4 linked regions of the Variovorax paradoxus genome follow. The protein of the gene in region 1 interacts with the protein of each later gene in a pairwise test. Links are inferred from orthologs where the notes say so. Each region holds a gene or a part of one and is shown on either strand. Other genes may lie near its edges.

Evidence for each region.
Region 2: the proteins of aceE (region 1) and NWF24_RS09040 interact in binary tests that used the Escherichia coli proteins (3 or more experiments, as listed by UniProt). The link is inferred for Variovorax paradoxus from one-to-one orthologs.
Region 3: the proteins of aceE (region 1) and groL interact in binary tests that used the Escherichia coli proteins (3 or more experiments, as listed by UniProt). The link is inferred for Variovorax paradoxus from one-to-one orthologs.
Region 4: the proteins of aceE (region 1) and nth interact in binary tests that used the Escherichia coli proteins (3 or more experiments, as listed by UniProt). The link is inferred for Variovorax paradoxus from one-to-one orthologs.

Annotation. Positions count from the first base shown.
Region 1 is NZ_CP102931.1:3,973,977-3,978,765, reverse strand. Bases 526-3,791 are described here. They hold aceE (pyruvate dehydrogenase (acetyl-transferring), homodimeric type), read left to right. Parts: upstream 526-876; coding sequence 877-3,591; downstream 3,592-3,791. Other genes in these bases: aceF (dihydrolipoyllysine-residue acetyltransferase), read left to right, coding at 3,641-3,791; NWF24_RS18945 (PAS domain-containing sensor histidine kinase), read right to left, coding at 526-648. Also shown: more of NWF24_RS18945, read right to left, coding at 1-525; more of aceF, read left to right, coding at 3,792-4,789. UniProt on the Escherichia coli protein: Component of the pyruvate dehydrogenase (PDH) complex, that catalyzes the overall conversion of pyruvate to acetyl-CoA and CO(2).
Region 2 is NZ_CP102931.1:1,941,131-1,945,652, reverse strand. Bases 597-3,595 are described here. They hold NWF24_RS09040 (ATP-binding cassette domain-containing protein), read left to right. Parts: upstream 597-1,200; coding sequence 1,201-2,991; downstream 2,992-3,595. Other genes in these bases: NWF24_RS09035 (ABC transporter permease), read left to right, coding at 2,997-3,595; NWF24_RS09045 (HlyD family efflux transporter periplasmic adaptor subunit), read left to right, coding at 597-1,201. In the rest of the region: NWF24_RS09050 (TetR/AcrR family transcriptional regulator), read right to left, coding at 1-87; more of NWF24_RS09045, read left to right, coding at 188-596; more of NWF24_RS09035, read left to right, coding at 3,596-4,133; NWF24_RS09030 (ABC transporter permease), read left to right, coding at 4,145-4,522. UniProt on the Escherichia coli protein: Part of the ABC transporter complex YbhFSR that could be involved in efflux of cefoperazone. Probably responsible for energy coupling to the transport system.
Region 3 is NZ_CP102931.1:5,456,883-5,461,292, forward strand. Bases 1,524-4,410 are described here. They hold groL (chaperonin GroEL), read left to right. Parts: upstream 1,524-2,084; coding sequence 2,085-3,737; downstream 3,738-4,410. Other genes in these bases: NWF24_RS25835 (co-chaperone GroES), read left to right, coding at 1,709-2,002; xylB (xylulokinase), read right to left, coding at 3,821-4,410. Also shown: NWF24_RS25830 (hypothetical protein), read left to right, coding at 356-649.
Region 4 is NZ_CP102931.1:2,697,307-2,701,572, forward strand. Bases 919-3,661 are described here. They hold nth (endonuclease III), read right to left. Parts: upstream 2,743-3,661; coding sequence 2,095-2,742; downstream 919-2,094. Other genes in these bases: NWF24_RS12670 (histidine phosphatase family protein), read left to right, coding at 919-1,227; NWF24_RS12675 (inhibitor of vertebrate lysozyme family protein), read right to left, coding at 1,249-2,091; NWF24_RS12685 (aminotransferase-like domain-containing protein), read left to right, coding at 2,852-3,661. Outside these bases: NWF24_RS12665 (adenosylcobinamide-GDP ribazoletransferase), read left to right, coding at 1-658; more of NWF24_RS12670, read left to right, coding at 655-918; more of NWF24_RS12685, read left to right, coding at 3,662-4,039; NWF24_RS12690 (hypothetical protein), read right to left, coding at 4,041-4,266. UniProt on the Escherichia coli protein: DNA repair enzyme that has both DNA N-glycosylase activity and AP-lyase activity. The DNA N-glycosylase activity releases various damaged pyrimidines from DNA by cleaving the N-glycosidic bond, leaving an AP (apurinic/apyrimidinic) site.

The sequences.
Region 1 (4,789 bases):
GTAGCGCAGCAGCCCGTCGACCGAGAACTCGCCCAGCACCACGCCTGCGAACAGGCCCTGGTCGAAAAGGGGAATGTGCAACTGCAGCATCGCCGCAGGATCGCCCCCGGCCACGGGCTGCGAGTACACCGGCTGGCGCAACTCGCGCGCCAGCGCATAGTTGCTCTCGATGTCGCCGGGACGCAGCACGTCGCCGATCAGGTGCTGCTGAGCCGGGTGCACGCTGGGTGCTGCATAGCCGGCCTTGAAGCGGCGGCGGTCGTCGATCCAGGTGATGGTCTGCAGTTCAGGGAACTGGCTCACAAGGGACTCGGCGCGACTGGTGAATTCGACCGGGTCGATCTCGCGGTTCGACGCATCGCGCGCGATGCGCATCAACTGCTCTTGCCGTTCCAGCAGCCGCAGCCGCATGCGCTGCTGTGCGTATTCGACGTCGCGGCGTACCGACTCCTGCTCGCGCTCGACTTCTTCAGTGCGCAGGTACCAGAAGGCGGAAACGATGGCGGCAAGAAACAACAGCACGGCTGCCATCGGCGCGAGCATGGCGACCGCGTCCTGCAGCACCGGCGTCTGCCGGCGCCACCACCTGCGCCACCAGGACAGGGGCGAGGCACTGCGGGCAACGGCCAGCGGGGAGGAAAGAGGCATCACCCGAGTTTAGGTGAAGCCCCTCCCGGAAGCGATGTGGGGCTGCCGTGGGATGGGCTTGGTGGTGGTTGCGGGATGGTTGTCGTCCCGATCAGTGTGCTGTCATAAATATCACATTAAGAAATCGTCACGCACTATTTGAAATCTCAATGTTTCTATGAGAAACTCCGCCGCGCTGATCCCATAGCGCACTAAATTACCGCCACAGCCCTAAAAGGAGAGACAAGCATGTCGGCAAATCCCGAGAACCTGTTCGGCTCGGCCGCAAACGATGCGGACGCCCAGGAAACCCGTGAATGGATGGATGCACTGTCCTCCGTCATCCAGAGCGAGGGTCCGGAGCGGGCCCACTTCCTTCTCGAGCAGCTGCTCGAACATGCCCGCCAGAACACGGTCGACATGCCGTTCTCGGCCAACACCGGCTATGTCAACACCATCGAGCCTTCGCAGGAGGCTCGCAGCCCCGGCAATCTCGAGATCGAACAGCGCCTGCGCGCCTACATGCGCTGGAACGCCATGGCCATGGTGGTCAAGGCCAACCGCCACCATCCGGCCGAAGGCGGCGACCTGGGCGGCCACATCGGCTCCTTCGCGTCGCTGGCAAGCATGTTCGGCGCCGGCTTCAACCACTTCTGGCACGCCGAGAGCGAAAACCACGGCGGCGACCTGCTCTACATCCAGGGCCACGTTTCGCCCGGCATCTATGCCCGCGCCTACCTCGAAGGCCGCCTGTCCGAAGAGCAACTGCTCAACTTCCGCCAGGAAGTAGATGGCAAGGGCCTGTCGAGCTACCCGCATCCCAAGCTGATGCCGGAGTTCTGGCAGTTCCCCACGGTGTCGATGGGCCTGGGCCCGCTGATGGCGATCTACCAGGCGCGCTTCCTCAAGTACCTGCATGCACGCGGCATCGCCAACACCGAGAACCGCAAGGTCTGGGTTTTCTGCGGCGACGGTGAAATGGACGAGGTCGAATCGCTGGGCGCCATCGGCCTTGCAGCGCGCGAGAACCTCGACAACCTGATCTTCGTCATCAACTGCAACCTGCAGCGTCTCGACGGCCCGGTGCGCGGCAACGGCAAGATCATCCAGGAGCTCGAAGGCGAGTTCCGCGGCGCCAACTGGAACGTCGTCAAGCTGATCTGGGGCAAGGGCTGGGACGCCCTGCTCGAGAAGGACCATGACGGCGCGCTGCGCAAGATCATGATGGAGTGCAACGACGGCGACTACCAGTCGTTCAAGGCCAATGACGGCGCCTACGTCCGCAAGAACTTCTTTGGCCGCGACCCTCGCACGCTGAAGATGGTCGAGCACCTGACCGACGACGAGGTCTGGAACCTCCAACGCGGCGGTCACGACTCGCAGAAGGTGTTTGCCGCCTTCCACTCCGCCCAGAACCACACGGGCCAGCCCACGGTGCTGCTCGTCAAGACCGTCAAGGGCTTCGGCATGGGCAAGATCGGCGAGGGCAAGAACACGGTCCACCAGACCAAGAAGCTGAGCGACGACGACATCAAGGCCTTCCGCGACCGCTTCAACATCCCGATTCCCGACAGCCAGATTGCCGAGCTGCCGTTCTACAAGCCGGCCGACGACACGCCGGAAATGCGTTACCTGCACGAGCGCCGCAAGGCCCTGGGCGGTTACCTGCCGCACCGCCGCGTCAAGGCCGACGAGAGCTTCACGGTGCCGTCGCTCGACACCTTCAAGGCGGTGATGGAGCCCACAGCCGAGGGCCGCGAGATCTCGACCACGCAGGCCTACGTGCGCTTCCTCACGCAATTGCTGCGCGACAAGGCGCTGGGCCCGCGCGTGGTGCCCATTCTTGTGGACGAGGCGCGCACCTTCGGCATGGAAGGCCTGTTCCGCCAGATCGGCATCTACAACCCGCACGGTCAGCAGTACACCCCGGTCGATAAAGACCAGGTCATGTACTACAAGGAAGACAAGGCCGGCCAGATCCTGCAGGAAGGCATCAACGAAGCCGGCGGCATGTCGAGCTGGATCGCGGCAGCCACGTCGTACAGCACGAACAACCGCATCATGGTGCCGTTCTACGTGTACTACTCGATGTTCGGCTTCCAGCGCATCGGCGACCTGGCCTGGGCGGCCGGCGACATGCAGGCGCGCGGCTTCCTGCTCGGCGGCACCTCGGGGCGCACCACGCTGAACGGCGAAGGCCTGCAGCACGAAGACGGTCACAGCCACATCCTGGCCAACACCATCCCGAACTGCGTGAGCTACGACCCGACCTTCGCGCACGAAGTCGGCGTCATCCTGCACCATGGCCTCAAGCGCATGGTCGAGAAGCAGGACAACGTCTACTACTACCTGACGCTGCTCAACGAGAACTACGCGATGCCTGGCCTGCAGCCCGGCACCGAAGAGCAGATCATCAAGGGCATGTACCTGTCGAAGCAGGGTCCCGCGCTCAAGGCCAAGGCACCCACGGTGCAACTGCTGGGCAGCGGCACCATCCTGCGCGAAAGCTTCGCTGCGCAAGAGCTGCTCGAAAAGGACTGGGGCGTGTCGGCTTCCGTGTGGAGCTGCCCGAGCTTCAACGAGCTCACCCGCGATGGCCAGGACGCCGACCGCTGGAACCTGCTGCACCCCGACCAGACGCCGCGCGTGCCCTTCGTGGCCGAGCAGCTCGGCGCCTCGGCCGGCCCGGTGGTCGCATCGACCGACTACATGAAGGCCTATGCCGAGCAGATCCGCCCCTTCATCCCGAAGGGCCGCACCTACAAGGTGCTCGGCACCGACGGCTTCGGCCGAAGCGACTTCCGCAACAAGCTGCGCGAGCACTTCGAGATCAACCGCCACTACATCGTGGTGGCCGCGCTCAAGGCGCTGAGCGAAGATGGCACCGTGCCGGTGGCCAAGGTGGTGGAAGCGATCAAGAAGTACGGCATCAATGTCGACAAGGTCAACCCGCTTTACGCTTGAACATCAACAACCAACGAACGAACGGCGCCTTACGGCGGGAGACAACGATATGGCAGCAGTGGAAGTGAAGGTGCCGGACATCGGCGATTTCGATGAAGTCGCGGTGATCGAGGTGCTCGTGAAGGTGGGCGACACGGTCAAGGCCGAGCAGTCGCTCATCACAGTCGAATCGGACAAGGCATCGATGGAAATCCCGTCGTCCACGGCCGGTGTGGTCAAGGAACTGAAGGTCGAAGTCGGCAGCAAGGTGAAAGAGGGCTCGGTGGTGCTCGTGCTCGAGGCCGAGGGAGCGGGTGCTGCAGCAGCGCCGGCCCCTGCGCCTGCAGCGGCTCCCGCAGCCGCCGCGCCTGCGCCGGCCGCCGCAGCTCCTGCTGCCGCCCCGGCAGCCTCGGGTCCGGTCGAGATCAAGGTGCCGGACATCGGCGATTTCAAGGACGTCGCCGTCATTGAAGTGCTCGTGAAGCCGGGCGACGCGATCAAGGTCGAGCAGTCGCTGATCACGGTGGAGTCGGACAAAGCCTCGATGGAGATTCCGTCGTCGGCTGCCGGCGTGCTCAAGGAACTCAAGGTCAAGGTCGGCGACACGGTCAACATCGGTGACCTGATTGCCGTGCTCGAAGGTACTGCGGGCGCTGCTGCCCCGGCGCCTGCACAGGCTGCGGCCGCCGCCCCGGCAACCGCAACTGCCAGCGCACCGGCCGCCGCCGCATCGGCGCCTGCTGCAGCCGCCCCGGCCCACCAGCCGACGGTCGCGCCCAGCGCCGGCCTGCCGCACGCCTCGCCCTCGGTGCGCAAGTTCGCCCGCGAACTCGGTGTGCCGCTCGAAGAGGTCAAGGGCTCCGGTCCCAAGGGCCGCATCACGCAGGAAGACGTCCAGAGCTTCACCAAGGCCGTGATGAGCGGCCAGGCCAGCACCAAGGCCTCGGCGGCCAAGGCGCCGGCAGGGGGCGGCGCCGACGGCGCGGCGCTGGGCCTGATCCCGTGGCCCAAGGTCGACTTCACCAAGTTCGGCACTGTCGAGCGCAAGGACCTGTCGCGCATCAAGAAGCTCAGCGGCGCGAACCTGCATCGCAACTGGGTGATGATTCCGCACGTCACCAACAACGACGAAGCCGACATCACCGAGCTCGAAGCCTTCCGCGTCTCCACCAACAAGGAGAACGAGAAGTCGGGCGTCAAGGTCACGATGCTGGCCTTC
Region 2 (4,522 bases), 2.0 Mb from region 1 along the record:
GCCTTGCGCCGCGAACAGCCGGCCAGCGGTTTCGAGGATGTGCAGGCGCGTGGTGTTGCCGTCGGTACGCTGAGTGCGGGTTGCCATGCCCCGAGGCTAACTCAAACAAAAAAATACTTCAAATTCAAATTTCAATTTGATATCATCGCGCCGACTTCCGGGCCGCAGCCCAGTCAGGACACACGCCATGAACAAGAAGCCCCTCATTGCCATCGCCGCCGTGGCCATCGTCGCGGCGGTGGGCGGCTGGTGGTACGCGCACCACTCCGCCACGCCCTCCGACCAGCTTGTGCTGTACGGCAACGTCGACCTGCGCCAGGTCTCGCTGGCCTTCAATGCCAACGACCGCGTGGCCGAGCTGGCGGTGCGCGAAGGCGACCGCGTGCGCGCCGGGCAGGTGCTCGGCCGGCTCGACACCCGCTCACTGGTACTGCGCGTGGCGCAGTCGCAGGCACGCATCGGCGTGCAGGAACAGGCCCTGCTGCGCCTGAAGACCGGCAGCCGCCCCGAAGAAGTGGCGCAGGCCAAGGCCCAGGTAGCCGCCGCGCAGGCCGATGCCGATCTGGCACAGCAGCAGTTCGCTCGCCTGCAGGCCATCGGCAACACCACGGCCGGCCGCGCCGTGAGCCAGCAGGACCTCGACAGCGCACAGGCCAGGCGCAAGGTGGCGCTGGCGCAGCTCGACAACGCGCGCAAGGCGCAGCAACTGGTCGTCAGCGGCCCGCGCAAGGAAGACATCGGCCAGGCGCAAGCCCAGCTCGAATCGGCCCGCGCCGAGCTCGCGCTCATGAACCACCAGCTCACCGAGGCCGAGCTCAAGGCGCCCATCGACGCCGTCGTGCGCGCCCGCCTGCTCGAGCCAGGCGACATGGCCTCGCCGCAGCGCCCGGCCTTCACGCTCGCCATCACCGATCCCAAGTGGGTGCGCGCCTATGTGGCCGAGCCCGACCTCGGCCGCGTGCGCGCCGGGCAGGAGGCCCGCGTAAGCACCGACAGCCAGCCCGGCGAAGCCATCGCGGGCAAGGTCGGCTACATCTCGTCGGTGGCTGAATTCACGCCCAAGACCGTGCAGACCGAGGAGCTGCGCAGCAGCCTCGTCTACGAAATTCGCGTGATGGTCGATGACCCGCAAGACCGGCTGCGGCTCGGCATGCCGGCCACTGTGCGGCTGCAGCTGTCGCCCGCCACCGGCAAGCCCTGATGACCACCACCGGGCCGGCCGTGGCCGGACGCTCGCTGCACAAGCGCTTCCTGCTGAAAGCGTCGAAAGAGCCCGTGCTCGCGCTCGACGACGTATCGCTCGAAGTGCCGACCGGCACGCTCACCGCCCTGGTCGGCCCAGACGGTGCCGGCAAGACCACGCTACTGCGCCTCATGGCTGGCCTGATGCGCGCCGACGCGGGCGAACTTCGCGTACTCGGCATCGACGTCTCGGCCGATCCGCAGGCCGTGCAGGACCGCATCAGCTACATGCCGCAGCGCTTCGGCCTCTACGACGACCTGAGCGTGCAAGAGAACCTCGACCTCTACGCCGACCTGCACGGCGTGCCCCGCGACAAGCGGCGCGAACGCTATGCGCGGCTGATGGAAATGACCGACCTCGGCCGCTTCACCGACCGCCCGGCCGGCAAGCTCTCTGGCGGCATGAAGCAGAAGCTCGGGCTGGCCTGCACGCTGGTGCGCTCGCCCGACCTGCTGCTGCTCGACGAGCCGACCGTGGGCGTAGACCCGCTCTCGCGCCGCGAGCTATGGCAGATCGTGCAGCAGCTTGTGGACGACGAAAAGCTCTCGGTCATCGTCAGCACTGCCTACCTCGACGAGGCCGAGCGCTGCAGCCATGTGTTCGTGCTGCACGGCGGCAAGCTGCTGGCGCAGGGCGCGCCCGCCGAGCTGCGCGACCGGGCACACGGCCTCTGCTTCATCGCAACACCGCCCGACGGTGAGCCACCACGGTTGCTGCAGGCGCGGCTGCTCGACGCGCGGCAGGACATCATCGATGCGGTGCCGCAAGGCGGCGAGGTGCGCTTCATCCGTCGCGACGAGGCGGACGCTGCGCGGCTCGACGCATTGCTTGAGGGCGCACACACCGAGCCAGTCGCGCCGCGCCTCGAAGACGGCTTCATGACGCTGCTGCGTGCGCAGCCATCGCCCAACGCCGACGCCACCCCGGCAGCCGCCATGACCACTTCGCAACCGAGCACAGGCCAGCCCGGCGAAGTGGTCATCGAAGTCAAGGACCTCGTTCGCCGCTTCGGCGACTTCGTGGCGGTGGCCAGCACCAGCTTCTCCGTGCGGCGCGGCGAGATCTTCGGCCTGCTCGGGCCCAACGGCGCGGGCAAGACCACCACCTTCCGCATGCTCTGCGGCCTGCTGCCCGCCAGCGGAGGCCAGCTGCGCGTGGCCGGCGTCGATCTGCGGCATGCCCGCGCGCAGGCGCGTCAGCGCATCGGCTATGTCTCGCAGAAATTCGCGCTCTACGGCAACCTCACGGTGCGCGAGAACCTCTCGTTCTTCGGCGGTGCCTACGGCCTGCGCGGCGCAAAGCTGCGCGATCGCATGGACACGGTGCTGCGCCAGTTCGACCTGGCCCACTCGCTCGATTCGCCCAGCGGCCAGTTGCCCGGCGGCTACAAGCAGCGCCTGGCCATGGCCACGGGCCTGCTGCACGAGCCCGAGATCCTGTTCCTCGACGAACCCACCAGCGGCGCCGACCCGCTCGCGCGCCGCGAATTCTGGCGACGCATCACGGCGCTGGCCGAAGGCGGCACCACGGTCGTCATCACCACGCACTTCATGGAAGAGGCGGAATACTGCGACCGCATCGTGATCCAGGACGCGGGCAAGGTGCTGGCCATCGGCACGCCACAGGAAGTGCGCGCGCAGGCGCTTGGCGATGAGGAAGACAGCGGCAGGCGCATCGACATGGAGCAGGCCTTCATCGGCATCGTCGAGAAGGCGCGGCACAAGAGCAAGGAAGAGGTGGCGGCATGAACGGCATGAGCGGCTTCTGGTCCCGCCTGATCTCCCTCACGCGCAAGGAATTCCGCCAGTTGCTGCGCGACCGCAGCAACCTGGCCATCGGCATCCTGCTGCCGATGGTGCTGATCCTGATCTTCGGCTACGGCATGTCGCTCGACGTGAAGAACGCGCCAGTGGCGGTGGTGATGGAAGACGCCTCGCCCACCGCGCACGAAGCCATCGCCGGCCTGCAGCTCTCGCCCACCATCGCGCCGGTGCTGCTGGGCTCGATGCACGACGCCGAAGAGCTGATGCGCGAACGAAAGGTCGACGGCATCGTGCGCGTGCCTTCCGATTTCTCTCGCTCGCTCGCCGCCGGCAATGCGCGCGTGCAGCTCATCGTGCACGGCTCCGACGCGGGGCGCGCGAGCATCATCCAGGCCTACGTGACAGGCGCCCTCGCGCAATCGGCAATTCGGCAGATGGACAGGAGCGGCAACGCCTCCGGCGCCGATGCCCCGCCCGTCGGCAGCGTCACCGTCGAGCAGCGCATGTGGTTCAACGCCGCGAACACCAGCACCTGGTATCTGGTGCCGGGACTCATCGTGCTCATCATGACGCTGGTCGGCGCCTTTCTCACTGCGCTGGTGATGGCGCGCGAGTGGGAGCGCGGCACGCTGGAGGCACTGTTCGTCACGCCCGTGCGGCCCGTCGAGATTCTGCTGGCCAAGATCATTCCGTACTTCGCGGTCGGCATGCTGGGCCTTGCGCTGTGCCTGCTCTCCGCGCGCTACCTCTTCGCGGTGCCCATGTACGGCTCGCTGCTGGTGGTGGTGTTCAGCTCGATGCTGTACCTGATCGTGGCGGTGAGCCTGGGCCTGGTGATCTCGTCGGTCACGCGCAACCAGTTTCTCGCGAGCCAGGTGGCGCTGATCGCGACCTTCATGCCCTCGATGATGCTGTCGGGCTTCCTCTTCGACCTGCGCAACGTGCCCACTGCCGTGTGGGTGATCGGCCACCTGCTGCCGGCCACCTACTTCATGGACCTGATCAAGACGCTGTTCCTCGCGGGCGACGTCTGGCCGCTGATCTGGCGCAACTGCGCGATCCTGATGGCGTATGCGGTGGGCCTGCTGCTGGTGGCGCGCGCTGTAACGCGCAAGAGCCTCGACTGAAAGCCCCGGCCATGAACGCCCTCATCGACTTCTTCCTGCGCGTTGCCAACCTCTGCCGCAAGGAGCTGCTGACGATCCTCAAGGACCCGGCCACGCGCGCCATCCTGATCGCACCGGCGATCATGCAGAGCCTGGTCTTCGGCTACGGCGCGACCTACGACCTCACCAACGTGCCCTATGCGCTGCTCGACCAGAGCCGCAACGGTGCCTCGACGGAGCTGATCGCACACCTCGACAGCACCGGCGTGTTCCACCGCGTGGCCACGCTGCACTCGCAGGCCGACATCCGCGAGGTGATCGACACCGAGAAGGCGCTGCTCGTCATCCAGATACCCGCGAACTTCGAGCAGCAGCTCAGCGCGGGGCAGACGGCGGCCATCCAGCTGATC
Region 3 (4,410 bases), 1.5 Mb from region 1 along the record:
AGGAAATTGGTCTGTGCGATTTCGCACATAAGGAATGCCGCTTTCCTCAAGAGCAAGTCCAGAAGAGACGCGGGCAATGGCTTGCGTCGACCGGCTGTGCGCGGAACAGGCGTAAAAATGCCCGCTTGAGGCGGGCACTGAAACGTTGGAAGTTCAGGATTTGGACAGTGACAGCCCGCCAGCATCGAGGCTCCGCCTTGGATGGGCGGGCGCCTAAGCTACCTCTACCAGCGCTGGATGGCCGTCAACGAGATCATGGCGTGGCTCTGGCGTTCGGTCTGTGTGCTATCGCACGGTCCAAACTTCCTCCCAGCGGTAGTGTCACGGTTCCAACTCCTTCCATATGGAGGACACCATGACTCCCTCCCAATTCACCGCCGAGTCTCTGCTTTGTACCTACCTCAACGGGCGCAGCATGCCGAAGATCCTTCGTGACGCGGTTGTATGGGTGATCGAGGCCCGGCTGGCCAGCAACGAGACGCCAATTCTCGACGAAACGCTGCGCATTGACATCGACAACCATGCGGTAGCGCTTCCTGAACGACCGATCGTATGTGCCTTGCTGCGTCGCTCGGACGAGGCTGAAGTCACAACGTATGCAAGCGCGAGGCATCCAGGCCACCGAGAGTTCGGAACCTCAGTGTATTGATACGAGTGCTGGAGCTTCAGGGCCACCCATCGGCTTCAACTTTTTCGCTGACATGGCTTCCGGCGTTATGGCGAATCCGGTGCGCTGACGCCGGCGTGATCGGAGCGAAGGCACATCACTGGTGGTGTGCTTTCGCGATTCAGTATTCGTCAGACATCCGCAAAGTCTGTCGCGCTTTATTTCGCTGGCTGGGTCTCCGGAGCGGGTGTGACGATCACAGTAGTGCTTTCGCTAGGCTTGCCAGCCTCCCCTTTTTTTCCATCGACGCCTTGGGCACCGGCTACACCGGGGGGGCCTGCGGGTCCGGGCGCAGCCACGGGTGCCGCTGGAACGGCGACCACGGCAGTGGGTCTATCGCACGCGGCCAAGCTCAACGCGCCGAGCAGCGCAAAAGTCAGGAGTGAACGGTTCATAGAGAATCCTTTGAAGGCCCCTCAGGCTAGGCGCATTTCTGGCATGAGACGGTGCGCCAGCGAACATAGACTGAATCGCCCCGGCTTCCCTGGACACTTTTGAGCTGCTGGAAATGACGTCGCTCGACCTCTACGGGCGACAGGTTGCCGCAGCGGCTCATGCTGCAGACCAGGTTGTGGTAACGCAAGAAGCCCTGCCAGTCACGACCGGTTGAATCCACCGTCTTGAGCGGAAGTTGGGCCCGAGCCTGAACGACCGACGATGAATGAGGGCTGTATTGGCTCCGCCCATACCCCAGGGGCCACCTTTCCGCAGGTCCATCGACCTCCCCATGCTAAATCTACCCGGGTGAATTTCAACCGGATTTAGGTGATCCGACGCATTCATGAACGTTCAGTAGCGTCTCCCGGCAGCCTGCAGCAGCAGCAACCTCTCGGAAAAGTACGGTCGTGCAGTTCCGGGTTAACTGAGAACCGACAGCACCTGCGGCAACCCCTGTCACTTGAAAGCCCATCGATTGCCCTTATGATTAGCACTCGCTGCTGATGAGTGCTAACAGCCCTCGCTTCCAGTCGATGGGCTGCCGGCCTCCGGTCCGGCACCCGACCACAAACCCGTTTCTTATCCATACATCCAGGAGATGCAATGAAACTTCGTCCTTTGGCCGATCGCGTGATCGTCAAGCGTGTTGACAGCGAAACCAAGACCGCCTCCGGCATCGTCATCCCCGACGCAGCCGCTGAAAAGCCCGATCAGGGTGAAGTCCTGGCCGTGGGCCCGGGCAAGCGCAACGACAAGGGCGAACTGGCCGCACTGACCGTCAAGGTCGGCGACCGCGTCCTGTTCGGCAAGTACAGCGGCCAGACCGTCAAGGTCGGCGGTGACGAATTGCTCGTCATGAAGGAAGACGACCTGTTCGCGGTCGTCGAAGGCAAGTGATTTGCGGGACAGACCAAGCCGGCGCGAAGCGCGGATTGCTCTGTCCTCAACTGATTAGATTCAATTTCTGGAGTAAACAAACATGGCAGCAAAAGACGTAGTCTTCGGCGGTGAAGCCCGCGCACGCATGGTCGAGGGTGTGAACATCCTGGCCAACGCAGTCAAGGTGACCCTGGGCCCCAAGGGCCGCAACGTGGTGCTCGAGCGCTCGTTCGGCGCCCCCACCGTCACCAAGGACGGTGTGTCGGTGGCCAAGGAAATCGAACTCAAGGACAAGCTGCAGAACATGGGCGCCCAGCTCGTGAAGGAAGTGGCTTCCAAGACTTCGGACAACGCCGGTGACGGCACCACCACCGCGACCGTGCTGGCACAAGCCATCGTTCGCGAAGGTTTCAAGCTGGTGGCTGCCGGCATGAACCCGATGGACCTGAAGCGCGGCATCGACAAGGCCGTGACGGCCCTGGTCGCCGAGCTGAAGAAGGCTTCCAAGCCCACCACCACGTCGAAGGAAATCGCTCAAGTCGGCTCGATCTCGGCCAACAGCGACGAAACCATCGGCAAGCTCATCGCTGACGCGATGGACAAGGTCGGCAAGGAAGGCGTGATCACCGTGGAAGACGGCAAGTCGCTGGACAGCGAACTCGACGTCGTCGAAGGCATGCAGTTCGACCGCGGCTACCTGTCGCCCTACTTCATCAACAACCCCGAGAAGCAATCGGCGCTGCTCGACAACCCCTTCGTGCTGCTGTTCGACAAGAAGATCAGCAACATCCGCGACCTGCTCCCCACGCTGGAACAAGTCGCCAAGGCTGGCCGTCCGCTGCTGATCATTGCCGAAGAAGTCGAAGGCGAAGCCCTGGCTACGCTGGTCGTGAACACGATCCGCGGCATCCTGAAGGTCGTGGCTGTCAAGGCTCCTGGCTTCGGCGACCGCCGCAAGGCCATGCTGGAAGACATCGCCATCCTGACGGGCGGCAAGGTCATCGCTGAAGAAGTGGGCCTGACGCTCGAAAAGGTGACGCTGGCCGACCTGGGTCAAGCCAAGCGCATCGAAGTGGGCAAGGAAAACACGATCATCATCGACGGCGCCGGTGCCGCTGGCGACATCGAAGCCCGCGTGAAGCAAGTGCGCGTGCAGATCGAAGAAGCCACGAGCGACTACGACCGTGAAAAGCTGCAAGAGCGCGTGGCCAAGCTGGCCGGCGGCGTTGCAGTGATCAAGGTTGGCGCTGCCACCGAAGTCGAAATGAAGGAAAAGAAGGCTCGCGTCGAAGACGCCCTGCACGCTACCCGCGCTGCAGTGGAAGAAGGCGTCGTGGCTGGCGGCGGCGTGGCTCTGCTGCGTGCCAAGCAAGCCGTGGGCGAGTCGGTCAAGGGCGACAACGCTGACCAGGAAGCCGGCATCAAGCTGGTGCTCAAGGCCATCGAAGCTCCCCTGCGCGAAATCGTGAACAACGCCGGCGGCGAAGCCTCGGTGGTGGTGAACGCTGTGTTGGCCGGCAAGGGCAACTACGGCTTCAACGCTGCGAACGACACGTACGGCGACATGCTCGAGCTGGGCATCCTGGACCCGACGAAGGTCACGCGCACTGCACTGCAGAACGCCGCTTCGGTGTCCTCGCTGCTGCTGACGACCGAAGCCATGGTCGCTGACGCGCCCAAGGACGAGTCTGGCGCCGGCGGCGGCATGCCCGACATGGGCGGCATGGGCGGAATGGGCGGCATGGGCATGTAATGCCCGGCTGAGCACTGCTCACCAAAAGAAGAAGGGCCGCGAAAGCGGCCCTTTTTTATTGCCTGTTGCAGCAGCTACTGCAGTTACTGAAACTGGTCTCGCAGCACCGTGTAGAGCGCCTGAAAGCGTGTGTGGCGCGCGCTATGCACAGCGGCTCCTTCGGTCGACGGAATCAACTGCTGCTGCACCGGCGGCAGCTTGCACACCTCAGCCACCGCGCCTCCATCGGCCAGCCACGCCAGTCGCGCCGCGCCCAGCGCCCCGCCCGTCTCGCTCCCCGCATAGAGCGTGAGCGGCACCTGGAAGATGTCAGCCAGCAACTGGCCCCACCACACGCTGCGCGCACCACCGCCCACCAGCGCCACTTCGCGTAGCGGCATGTCGACCGGCAGCCGCAGGGTGTCGAAGCCATCGCGCAGCCCGAAGCTCACGCCCTCGACCACGGCGTATGCGATTTCCGCCGGACCGTGTGCATGCGTCAGCCCGAACAGCACGCCCTGTGCATTGGGGTTGTTGTGCGGCGAACGCTCGCCTGAGAGGTACGGCAGGAACAGCGGGCAGCGCTCGCGCTGCGCCAGTGGCACCGACGCCGCCGCTTCGAGCAGCGCGGCCTCGTCGGTGAACCGGAAGGTCTTTGCGGCCCAGCTCACCGCGCTCGCGGCCGAGAGCATCA
Region 4 (4,266 bases), 1.3 Mb from region 1 along the record:
GCTGGTGGGCGGGGTGGCGGCGCTTGTGTTCGTGGGCGTAGGCATGGGGCTGCCCGGCGTCGCTGGCGCGCTGGCCGCTGCCTTGCTGAGCACCGTCGCCACGGTGATGCTGACCGGCGCCTTCCATGAAGACGGACTGGCCGACGTGGCCGATGGCCTGGGCGGTTCGGCCGACCGGGACCGGGCGCTGGAGATCATGAAGGACTCGCGCATCGGCGCCTTCGGTGCGATTGCGCTGGTGCTGGCGCTGGGCCTGAAGTGCGCGCTGCTCGCCGTGCTGGCCGGGCGTGGCCTGCAGACCGTGGCCATTGCCATCGTCGGCGCGCACGTGCTGTCGCGGCTGATGCCGCTGTTCCTGATCCGCTGGCTGCCGTATGTGGGCGATAGCGGGGCGAGCAAGGCAAAGCCGCTGGCGGATGCGATCAGCGGTGGTGCGCTGGTGACTGCGCTGGTGTGGACGGTTCCGGCGGTGGCGCTGCTGCTGTGTGCGCATGACGCGGCGCACGTTGGGGCGGCCGTGCTTGCGGCCGTTCTTGCCGCGGGCTGGATGGCGAGACTGTTTCTTCGGCGGCTGCAAGGCTTTACCGGCGATGGCTTGGGCGCGACCCAGCAGGTCTGCGAGTTGGCGATCTACCTCGCGCTGGCGTGGCGTGCATGAGCACGAGCCGAAACCTCTGGCTCCAGCGCCATGCGCCCGTGGTGGCCGAGGCTGGCCTTTGCTACGGCGCCACGGACCTCGAAGCCCATGCGGACGCCACGCTCGCCGCCGCGCAGCGCATCGCGCCTTTGCTGCCTGCGGACATCACGTTGATCAGCTCGCCGCTGCGGCGCTGCGCCAGACTGGCCGATGCCATCGCTGCATTGCGGCCCGATCTCCGGGTACAGCGCGACGCCCGGCTCGCTGAAATGAATTTCGGCGGCTGGGAAGGGCGGCCGTGGTCCGCCATTCCGCGCGAGGACTTCGAGGCCTGGACCGGTAACTTCGCCGACGCGCCCGCGGGCGGCCATGGCGAAAGCGTGCGCGCCTTCATGCAGCGCGTGGCCGCCGCGTACGACGAATGGCTGCTGAGCGAGGGCGACGCGCTGTGGGTCACGCACGCTGGCGTGCTGCGCGCGATGACGCTGCTGCACCGGGGTGTGCGCTGTCCCGCAGCTGCTGCCGATTGGCCTGCCGGCGAGATTGCATTCGGCAGCTGGCTGACTTTCGACAATTCGCCCGTCATCTGACAGGCGACCTGGTCAGTCAGCTCAGTTCTTCTGCCGCCACTGCTCGCGCCAGAGCTTTTCGAGCTGAGGGGCGAGCGCGGCGGGCGGCGAGCCCACGAGGCGGTTGCTGCCGTTGCGCTGCACCAGGCCGTAGATGCGGCCGGAGCCCTGGTCGTAGAGCGCGATCGCGTTGTTGTCGAAGCAGTCGTGCGGCTTGCAGAAGGCGTGCAGGAGGTAGCGCGTTCCCTCGACCGTCACCCATTGCGGCTCGGGCGCCGGGCCTTCGCGGCGCACCAGCCAGCGGTCGTTCTCGCGAGCGCCAAGGGCGGCGCGCCAGGCCTTCTGCATTGCCGGGCCTTGCGCCAGCGCTGCGGGGCTGCCTGTGGGCGGGGGAGGCACCTTGGCCTTGGGCTCGGTGGGCGGGGGCTCGGCCCGCGCGGCACCGTCGCAGCGCCAGTAGCGCTGTTTCATCAACTCGGGGCCCAGCTGGCCAGCGACTGGCTTGTCGGCGTCCAGCGTGATGTACTGGCCGCGCGCCGCGCGGTAGACGAGGAAGGTCATCGAGCCGGCCTTGCCCGCGTCGCTCATCAGCGCCACGTCGAAGCCTGCCGGCGGCGGGCTGTTGCCGAAGAAGCTGTGGGCCGTCTGTGGCTCGCGGGCGACCACGCGGCGCTTTCCGCTCTCTGCGATCAGCATGTCCTGGCGTACCTGCAGCGTCGGCGCCGCGGCGTCGGCGCAGTTCGTCGACCAGCGGCCGCCGTAGAGCGTCATGGCGTCGGGCGGCAGGCCTGCGGCCGGCTGCTGCGACCAGGCCGCGGCCGGGAGGAGGGCTGCCAGCAGGGCGGTGGCCAGCAGCGTCCGGGTGTCGTTCTTTCGTGTCGTCATTCTTCAGGCCGTTTTCGGGGAGGGCGTCTTTGGTTTATAGGCGCAGAAAGTGGACACCGCGCATTCCCAGCACCGCGGCTTGCGCGCCACGCAGATGTAGCGGCCATGCAGGATCAGCCAGTGGTGCGCATGCAGCCGGTACTCCGGCGGAACGCGCTTCTCGAGCTTGAGCTCCACTTCGAGCGGCGTCTTGCCGGGTGCGAGCCCGGTGCGGTTGCCGACGCGAAAGATGTGCGTGTCGACCGCGATCGTCGCTTCGCCGAAGGCCACGTTCAGCACCACGTTCGCGGTCTTGCGGCCGACGCCGGGCAGCGCCTCCAGCTCGGCGCGGGTGCGCGGCACCTCGCCGCCGTGCAGCTCCACCAGCATGCGGCAGGCCTCGATCAGGTGCTTGGCCTTGCTGCGGTACAGGCCGATGGTCTTGATGTATTCCTCCAGTCCCTCGACACCCAGGTCGAAGATGGCCTGCGGCGTGTTCGCCACCGGAAACAGCTTGCGGGTGGCCTTGTTCACGCCCACGTCGGTGGCCTGCGCCGAGAGCAGCACGGCGGCCAGCAGCTCGAAGGGGGTGTTGTATTCGAGCTCGGTCTCGGGTGTGGGGTTGGCCGCCTGCAGGGTGGCGAAGAAGAGGGGGATGTTGTCTTTTTTCATGGGGCTTCGTGAGGGCGGCTCGCGCAATATATCGTTGAAAGGCGATAGCCTTACGCAGCTTTATTGCCCGAGCTTTGGTGACAATGTCACCCAGAAAGTGAGACCGACCATGCAATTCGCCTCCCGCCTCGACAACGTCGAGACCTCCGCCATCCGCGAACTCTTCAAGCTGCTGGGCAAGCCCGGCATCATCAGCTTTGCGGGCGGCTTCCCCGACAGCGCCATGTTCGACGTCGAGGGCCTCAAGGAGGCGAGCAACAGGGCGCTCACCGAAGAACCCGGCGGCGCACTGCAATACGGCGCCACCGAAGGCTACGAGCCGCTGCGCACCCAGCTCAGTGCTTTCATGAAGACCAAGGGCGTCGACGTCGACCCCAGCGGCCTGATCGTCACCACCGGCAGCCAGCAGGCGCTGGACCTGCTGGGCAAGACCATGATCTCGCCCGGCGACAAGGTGATCGTCGAGGGCCCGACCTTCCTGGCGACCATCCAGTGCTTCCGCCTTTATGGCGCGCAGCTCATCAGTGCGCCCATCGACGCCAACGGCGTGAAGACCGACGAGCTGGAGACGCTCATTGCCGAGCACAAGCCCAAGTTCGTCTACCTGATCCCCACCTTCGGCAACCCCAGCGGCGCGATGCTGACGCTGGAGCGCCGCAAGAAGGTGCTCGAACTGGCCGTGAAGTACCAAACGCTGATCGTCGAGGACGACCCTTACGGCGACCTCTACTTCGGCGAAGCCCCACCGCCGTCGATCCTGGCGCTGAGCAAGGACGTGCCGGGCAGCCGCGAACTGCTGGCGCATTGCGGCAGCCTGAGCAAGGTTCTGAGCCCCGGCCTGCGCATCGGCTGGATGATTGCTCCGCCCGAACTGCTGGCCAAGGCGACGATGTGCAAGCAGTTCAGCGACGCGCACACGAGCACCTTCTCGCAGGCCACAGCGGCCCAGTACCTCAAGAGCGGCCGCATGCCCGCCACGCTGGCGCATGTGCGCGAGGTGTACGGCCAGCGCGCGCAGGCCATGGGCGCGGCACTGAAACGCGAGCTGGGCGATGCGGTGAGCTTCACGCAGCCCAACGGCGGCCTGTTCTTCTGGGCGCGCCTCACGGGCGCCAACGGCAAGCTGGCCGATGCGAACGAACTGGCCAAGCGCGCGATCGAGAAGCTCGTGGCCTTCGTGCCTGGCGCGCCGTTCTTTGCCGAGAAGCCCGATGTTGCGACGCTGCGTCTGAGCTTCGCGACGGCCGATGTGGCCAAGATCGAAGAGGGCGTGAAGCGCCTCGGTCAAGCGCTGTAAATCACGGCGATCGGTGCAGCCGGGGCGCCGCAAGCAGCTCCAGGTTGTCCGCAATGGCCGCATCCACGTTCGGATAGCGGCCTTTCATTTTCGAGAGCGTCATGATGGTCTGCAGCGCCTTCAGGTCCTTGACCGAGGGCGCGACCTTGATCTGCGCGATGGCGGCGGTGGGGTTGCCACCGTTGATCAATGCCATCACCTTGCTTGCCCAGTCGTTTGCGCGCGCC